DNA from 3 places in the Streptomyces hebeiensis genome. Region 1 is predicted to be linked to each of the others. Evidence: riboswitches for the same ligand, from Rfam matches in the RefSeq annotation. Region 1 holds a riboswitch; each other region holds the start of a gene.
What was found. A riboswitch is a leader RNA that binds a small molecule or an ion and turns the genes downstream of it on or off. The one in region 1 is predicted to bind cyclic di-AMP.
Positions count from the first base shown of each region.

Region 2: linked by a shared signal. The riboswitch ahead of ACU6P3_RS29465 (LysM peptidoglycan-binding domain-containing M23 family metallopeptidase) and the one ahead of ACU6P3_RS20360 (transglycosylase family protein) in region 1 are both predicted to bind cyclic di-AMP.
Region 3: linked by a shared signal. The riboswitch ahead of ACU6P3_RS17825 (M23 family metallopeptidase) and the one ahead of ACU6P3_RS20360 (transglycosylase family protein) in region 1 are both predicted to bind cyclic di-AMP.

Region 1 covers NZ_CM129812.1:4,718,400-4,720,592, forward strand. The annotation lists gene ACU6P3_RS20355 (transglycosylase family protein) at 1-159, shown strand, start outside; cyclic di-AMP (ydaO/yuaA leader) riboswitch at 922-1,094, shown strand; gene ACU6P3_RS20360 (transglycosylase family protein) at 1,098-1,826, shown strand.
Region 2 covers NZ_CM129812.1:6,879,032-6,881,224, reverse strand. The annotation lists gene ACU6P3_RS29465 (LysM peptidoglycan-binding domain-containing M23 family metallopeptidase) at 1-947, opposite strand, end outside; cyclic di-AMP (ydaO/yuaA leader) riboswitch at 952-1,114, opposite strand; gene ACU6P3_RS29460 (tyrosine-protein phosphatase) at 1,578-2,193, shown strand, end outside.
Region 3 covers NZ_CM129812.1:4,082,713-4,084,905, reverse strand. The annotation lists gene ACU6P3_RS17825 (M23 family metallopeptidase) at 23-1,066, opposite strand; cyclic di-AMP (ydaO/yuaA leader) riboswitch at 1,078-1,229, opposite strand; gene ACU6P3_RS17820 (PP2C family protein-serine/threonine phosphatase) at 1,635-2,193, opposite strand, start outside.

The DNA.
Region 1 (2,193 bases):
ACCGGTTACGGGCGTGACCTCGGCGCCGGGTCGGAGGACGCCTCCACGGGCCCGGACATCATCAGCGGCGCCGGGCTCGTCGGCCCGTACGCCCCCGACTACAGCGGCGACTTCACGGTGCGCCCGGGCGCGCAGAAGGTCGTCGGCGGCTGGCTGTGACGCCGGCCCTCGGCTGACGCCGGGGGAGGGCCGGAACGGGCTGTACGAGGCGGGCCTGTATGTGGTCGGCCCGTACGAGGCGGGCTCGGTGGGGCCTGTGGGCCGCGCGACGTCGTGTGATGCGTCGCGTGCCCCACAGGTCCCTTGTCGCGTTCCGGGGTGCGCCCCGGCGCACGCCGCCCACCCTCCGGGCCACCCCGTGCACGGGGGCCCACCCCGTGCCTGGTTGTGCCGGCCGAGCTCGGCCGCACCCCTCCGCGCTCGACGGGCTTCGTCGGGCTCCGCCACGCTCGACAGGGCCACTTCGGGCTCCTCCGTACGCGTCAAGGCACCTCCGCACTCCTCCGTGCCCCTGTCCGCGCCGCCCCGCGCCGTCGCCGTACCGCGTCCCGGCTCGCCTCGCCGCCACCGGTCGCCGCCGGCCTCGTCGCGGGCCGGCGGGCGGCCTCGGCAGAGGCCCCGAGTGGCTGCTCAGAGCCGTGATCTGACAGGCCGACAGGATGAGTTCGAGATCGTTTGTCCACTTTCGCGAAAGTGAGACAAGCATCTCTTTGCCGCACCAGTTCCTCCATGGCCCGCCTGTTGGTCTCGTTCGTCTCTCACCTGCGGAAATGCGGCGTTCCTGAAGGGCAGTTAGGGCGTTTTCTCCCTGATGTACTTCTTTGAACAAGCGGCGGGCCTGTGTTTACGGTCTGAACCGCTCGCACCGCGGGCCTCGTCGACCGAAACGCCGAATCCTGCCGTCGGTCGGGGGGAGAGTCGTCGCGTCAAGCGCCGAAGGCAGGAGCGGGGGACCCAAGGTTTCGTGCCGGGCCCGGCCGTCGAGAGACGGCCGAGGGCCGGCTTGGGGTGAAGCCGCGTTGCGAGAGCACGCGGCCGGGCCACTCACAGCCCGAACCCGACAGCTGACCTCGCAGGCGTCGGTGAGGAGATGACCCATGCTGTTTTCCGGCAAGGCCAAGCACCGCCGTCCGTCCAAGGCCGTTCGCTACGCCACGCTCGCCGGGATCACCGGCGCCGCCGTCGCGGCCCCGCTGATCGGTGCGACCTCCGCCTCCGCCGCCAGCACCTCCGAGTGGGACCAGGTCGCCCAGTGCGAGTCCGGCGGCAACTGGTCCATCAACACCGGCAACGGCTACTACGGCGGCCTCCAGTTCTCGTCGTCCACCTGGGCGGCGTACGGCGGTACCTCCTACGCCTCGACCGCCGACAAGGCCTCCAAGTCCCAGCAGATCGCCGTCGCGGAGAAGGTCCTCGCGGGTCAGGGCAAGGGCGCCTGGCCGAACTGCGGCGTGAACCTGTCCGGCGCGTCGAGCAGCTCCGGCTCTGCGTCGGGCAGCGGCTCCAGCGCCTCGAGCTCCGGTTCGAGCTCCGGCGAGCAGCAGTCGCAGCAGTCGCGGCAGACCCAGCCGCGTCAGTACCAGCAGCAGGCTCAGCCCGAGAAGCAGGAGCGTACGTACAGCCAGTCCGCCTCGCGCGGCGAGAGCCGTCCGGCCACGATCAAGAAGGGGGACGGCGAGTACAAGGTCAAGTCCGGTGACACCCTCTCCAAGATCGCTGACGCCAAGAAGGTCAAGGGCGGCTGGAAGAAGGTCTTCGACCTGAACAAGGACGTCATCAGCGATGCCGATGTCATCTACCCGGGCCAGCGGCTCCACCTGAGCTGACCCGAGCCGTTCCCGGCGGCCGGGCCGGCCTCGCGTCGCCGGCCCGGCCCGCCGGGCCCACCGGGTCGCACGGCCTGAAGCGGCGGCCATCCGGCGGGCCGGCTCCGTACCTCCGCTCCCCGTACTCCCCGGCCAGCCCCCGAGCCCGCTCCCCGCAGTCCTCACCCCGTCCCCCCGGTGCTCCCCGGTCCGGCGCGTTTCCCCCGTACGCGCCGGGCCGGGGTTTCACGTCTCCCGGGCCGGAACCCGCATTCCTCGGTCTCTTTCGTCCCAGCGGGCGGGCGCGGGGCGGGGTGGTCACGCCCGGCCGGTTAGGCTCGTGTCGCAAGGCCAAGAGACCCTGCACCTCTAGCGTCACACCAGAAGG
Region 2 (2,193 bases), 2.2 Mb from region 1:
GCGATCGGGTCGACGTCCGAGCCGTACTCGGGACCGGTGCGGATCTCGAAGTGCAGGTGCGGGCCCGTGACGTTGCCGGTGGCTCCGGAGAGGCCTATCTGCTGCCCCGCGCCGACGGACTGGCCGGCGGAGACCGCCAGGGACGACAGGTGCCCGTACTGGGAGTACCGGCCGTCGTCGTGCTTGATGACGACCTGGTTGCCGTACGAGCCGCCCCAGCCCGCGGTCACGACCGTACCGGCGCCGACCGCCTTGACCGGAGTGCCGGAGGACGCCGTGAAGTCCACACCGGTGTGGTAGCCGCTGGACCACATGCCGCCGGAGGCGCGGTACGGCGTGCTCACCGGCGCGTCGACCGGCTTGGTGAAGCCGCCGGTGTCGCTCTTCGCGGCAGTGTCGGCCGCGGACTTCGCGGCCGTGCCGCCGGTGGCCTTCCCCGCGCCCTCGGCCGCGGGAGCGGCGGAAGCCGAGGAGGCCCGGGGCGTCTCGGAGCGCGCCGACGACGGCTTCTTGGCGCCGTCGCCCCCGGCGGACTTCCCGCCGATGGTCAGTTCGAGACCGGGGTGGATCAGCGACGGGTCGTCACCCACGACCGAGCGGTTGTCCGCGTACAGCTTCTGCCAGCCGCCCCGGACCTTGTGCTCGTCCGCGATCTTCGACAGGTAGTCGCCCGCGACCACGGCGTACGTCGTGGTCGCCGCGGCCGCGGCCTGACGCGGCGCGGTGGACGTCTGCGTCACGGACGCCTGGGCGGTGCGGGACACGCCCTCGGCCGCGTGGGCGGAGACGGCCTGCGGCGCGGTGGCGGGCGCGGCCTTCGGGGCGGCGTGCGCGCCGGTGGCGGCGATGAACGGCAGGGCGATGGCGGCTCCGCCCGTTCCGGCGGCGGCGAACCCCCGCGAGAACGTACGGGTCTTGGGGCGTCGGTGCTTACCCTTACCGGGCATGGCGCATTCCTCTCCGGCGCCTACGAGGTGAGCTGTCGGGTTCGGGCTGGAGCTGCCCGGCCACGCGTGCGCGTGACTTCACCCCGAGCCGTCCGGGTCCGTAGACCCGCCCGGCGTACTACCTGGGTCCCCCGCTCCTGCCACGCGTGGATCGATGGATGCGAATTCCGGGCGGCGGCAGGATTCGGCGTTCCGTCCGGATTGAGGCTGAACGTAAGCGAGTCGCCCGGGCGGAACAAGCAGGTCTTTGACCGACGGGGTCGGCCGCCCGGTTATCGGCCGGGCCCGCTCGTCACCCTGCGTGGATTTCACACGGCTCATTTCCGGACGGCATCGCGATAGGGCGGAAGATCACCAGCACGGAACGTCACGAATATGATCCTGCTCACCTGACACCACCCATCTCGGTCACCACCGGGGCAGGTTGGGCCCAATGCGTCTCAATACAGCAATACGGACAGACGGCCATTTACGGTCAATTCCCATGGCGTTGATTGTCCGGGATCGTGCACATCCGGATCGAGCCGCCGAGCCCTTTGCGGCCGGAATGGATGCCGTAGGGTCGGCAGTCGGTACCGTCGGCGGCGGGCGTCGGCGGCTGACACGGAGGAGCAGGCCGTGACGCGAGAGATGCCGCAGTCCGCGCGGACGGAGCCGGAACTGACCGGCGTGCGCAACTTCCGCGACGTGGGCGGACTACCGACCACCGACGGCCGCCGGGTCGGGTACGGCAGGCTTTTCCGCAGTGGCCATCTCGCCAATGCGACAGCCGCCGACGCGGCTTTCCTTTCCTCGCTCGGCCTGCATACCGTCTTCGACTTCCGCAATGCGGCCGATCTGAAGCTGGACGGCGCGGACGTGGAACTGCCCGGCGTACGGAATGTGAACATTCCCCTCTCCGACCCGGCGGAGGGAGCCGACTTCTGGCGCATGGTCAGGGACGGCGATCTCGATCAGCTGCGGGACCTGCTCTCGGACGGAAAGGCCGCGGCCCGAATGATCAATTCGTACCGGTCGATCATCAAGGACCGCACCGCCGAGCACAGCCGCGTCCTGCACGCACTCGCCGAGGAGAGCCTCCCCGCGCTCGTGCACTGCGCGGCGGGCAAGGACCGCGCCGGGCTCTCGGTCGCCGTCTGTCTGCTCGCGATCGGTGTCGAGCGCGACGCGATCGAGGCGGACTACCTCAAGTCGAACGCCCCGGGCCGCCGCTATGCGGTGCGACGCAGTGACAGCACTCCCGCCG
Region 3 (2,193 bases), 640 kb from region 1:
GAGGATCCGGGGATTCGCGGGATCAAGGAGTGACGCCCTTGCTCTGGAGCCAGGCCATCGGGTCGATGCCCGAGCCGCCCGCCGTGTGCACTTCGAGGTGCAGGTGCGCGCCGGTGACGTTCCCGGTCGCGCCGACCCGGCCGATGACCTCGCCCGCGGTGACCTTCTGGCCGGCGCTGACGGTCATCGAGGACTGGTGGGCGTACCAGATCTCCGTGCCGTCGTCGAGCTCCAGGACCGTCCGGTAGCCGTACGAGCCGGACCAGCCGGCCGACTTGATCGTGCCGCCGTGGACCGCCTTGACCGGCGTACCGGTCGGGGCGGCGAAGTCCAGGCCGGTGTGGTAGCCGGAGGACCACAGGGAGCCGGACTCACCGTAGGTGGAGGTCAGTGTGTACGAGGAGGTCGGCAGCGAGAAGCTGGCGGCCAGCTTGGCCAGGCGCTCGGCCTCCGCCTTCGCCCTGGCCTCCTCCTCGGCCTTCTTCTTCGCCTCGGCGGCTTCCTTCTCGGCCTGCGACTGCTGCTTGGCGGCGTCCGAGGCGGCCTTCTTGGCCGCCGCCGTCTCCGCGGCCGCCAGCCGCGCCGCCTCGGCCGCGGACTGCTGCTGCTCGGCCTGCTGGAGGATACGGGCGCGCAGCGCCTCGCCGGCGTCGGCGGTGCCCTGCTCCGCGTCCTCCGCGGTGAGCCCGGCGGTGGTGAGCGGCGCGCTCGCGAGGAGTTCGGTCTCGGAGTCGTCCGTCGCCAGCGAGCCCATGCCCGGCAGGGAGGAGGCGTCCGGAAGGTTGTCCGCGATGGCGTCGGGAAGGGATATGGAGACCGCGGGCTTGTCCTGCGCGGTGGCGATGCCACCCGCGCCGACGGCGGCGATGACGCCGACGCCGAGGACGGTGGAGCTGCGGGCCAGCCCGTTGCGCTTGCTGGTGACGCGGTGCCTGCCGCGGACGGGGCGAATGGATTCCGCGGTGGGATTCCACTCCCCCCACGTCGCCTCCGACTCCGTCGCGTCCGTCGCCGCGAAGGAGTGGGTTTCGATGGTGGCCGCGGGGGCAGGCTTGTTGGACGCCACTGGGGCGTGCTCCTTTCCTTCCTTCTCGCCTACCGGGTTAGCTGACGGGTTCGGAGCAGGAAGGTCTCCTACGGACGCTTCGGCCGCCAGGGCGGCAAAAGACGTCCGATTCACCCCATGTGGTGGTTCCCCGGTTCCTTGCGGGATTCGGCGCCGCGCACGGCGTCGTCTCTGGCGACGACTGGGACGACCGCGCTGCGTTATCGAACGTTAATAGACGTCGGGGCCTTATTCCAAGCTGTTCCCAGTGATCGTTAACAACTTCGCAACGGACGCACCAGCGCATACGCGGGCACAACAGGGCGAGTTGACCGCTCTTTGGGGACGACAACAAACCTGACGGTATGTCAACTGTTATGCGGAGGGAGATCTTTCGATTACGTACGGTGCCCATGGGTGCCCGATGGCGACTGCCGGCGGTCGGCGGTGCCCGGCAGTGCCCGGCTGTGCCCGGTGGCGGCAGCCGGGCGGCCCCGCGCGGTCCGACGGCGCCTCGCGATGCCCGTCGGTGTCCGGCGCACCGACCTGATCGTCACGGCGCCCCCGCCCGTCCGGTCCCCGCGGGCCGTCACAGCACGATCGGTATGGTCCGGCGGCGCTCCGTGGCCCCCTCGGGGGGTCTGGTGACCGCCAGCAGCGCCATGTCGTCCTGGCTGCCGCCGCCCGTGTGCACCCGTACGTCGTCGATCAGCGCCTGGAGCATTTCGTCGGGCCCCTGGAAGACCCGCCCGTCCAGCCGCTCGCTGGGGACGTAGAACACCCCCTGGGCGTTCCGCGCCTCGGAGAGGCCGTCCGTGTAGAAGAGCAGCGTCGCGCCGGGCGGGTACGCGGCCTGCTCGACCCGGTCCGGCCACCCGCCCAGCTCGCTCATCCCGAGCGGCAGCGCGGTGTCGCGGGGAGCCAGGGTCCGTACCGCGCCGTCGCCGTTCACGAGCAGCGGCTCCGGATGTCCTCGGTTCACCAGCCGGACGACGGCCCCGTCGGGCGGGATCTCGGCGAGGACGGCCGTCGTGAAGCCCTCGGCGGCGTCCAGCCCCTCCCGCCGCAGCATCTCGCGGGTCAGCGAGTGCTCCAGCCGGCGCGCGACCCCCTCCAGCGACGTCTCCTGCTCGGCGGCCTCCCGGAAG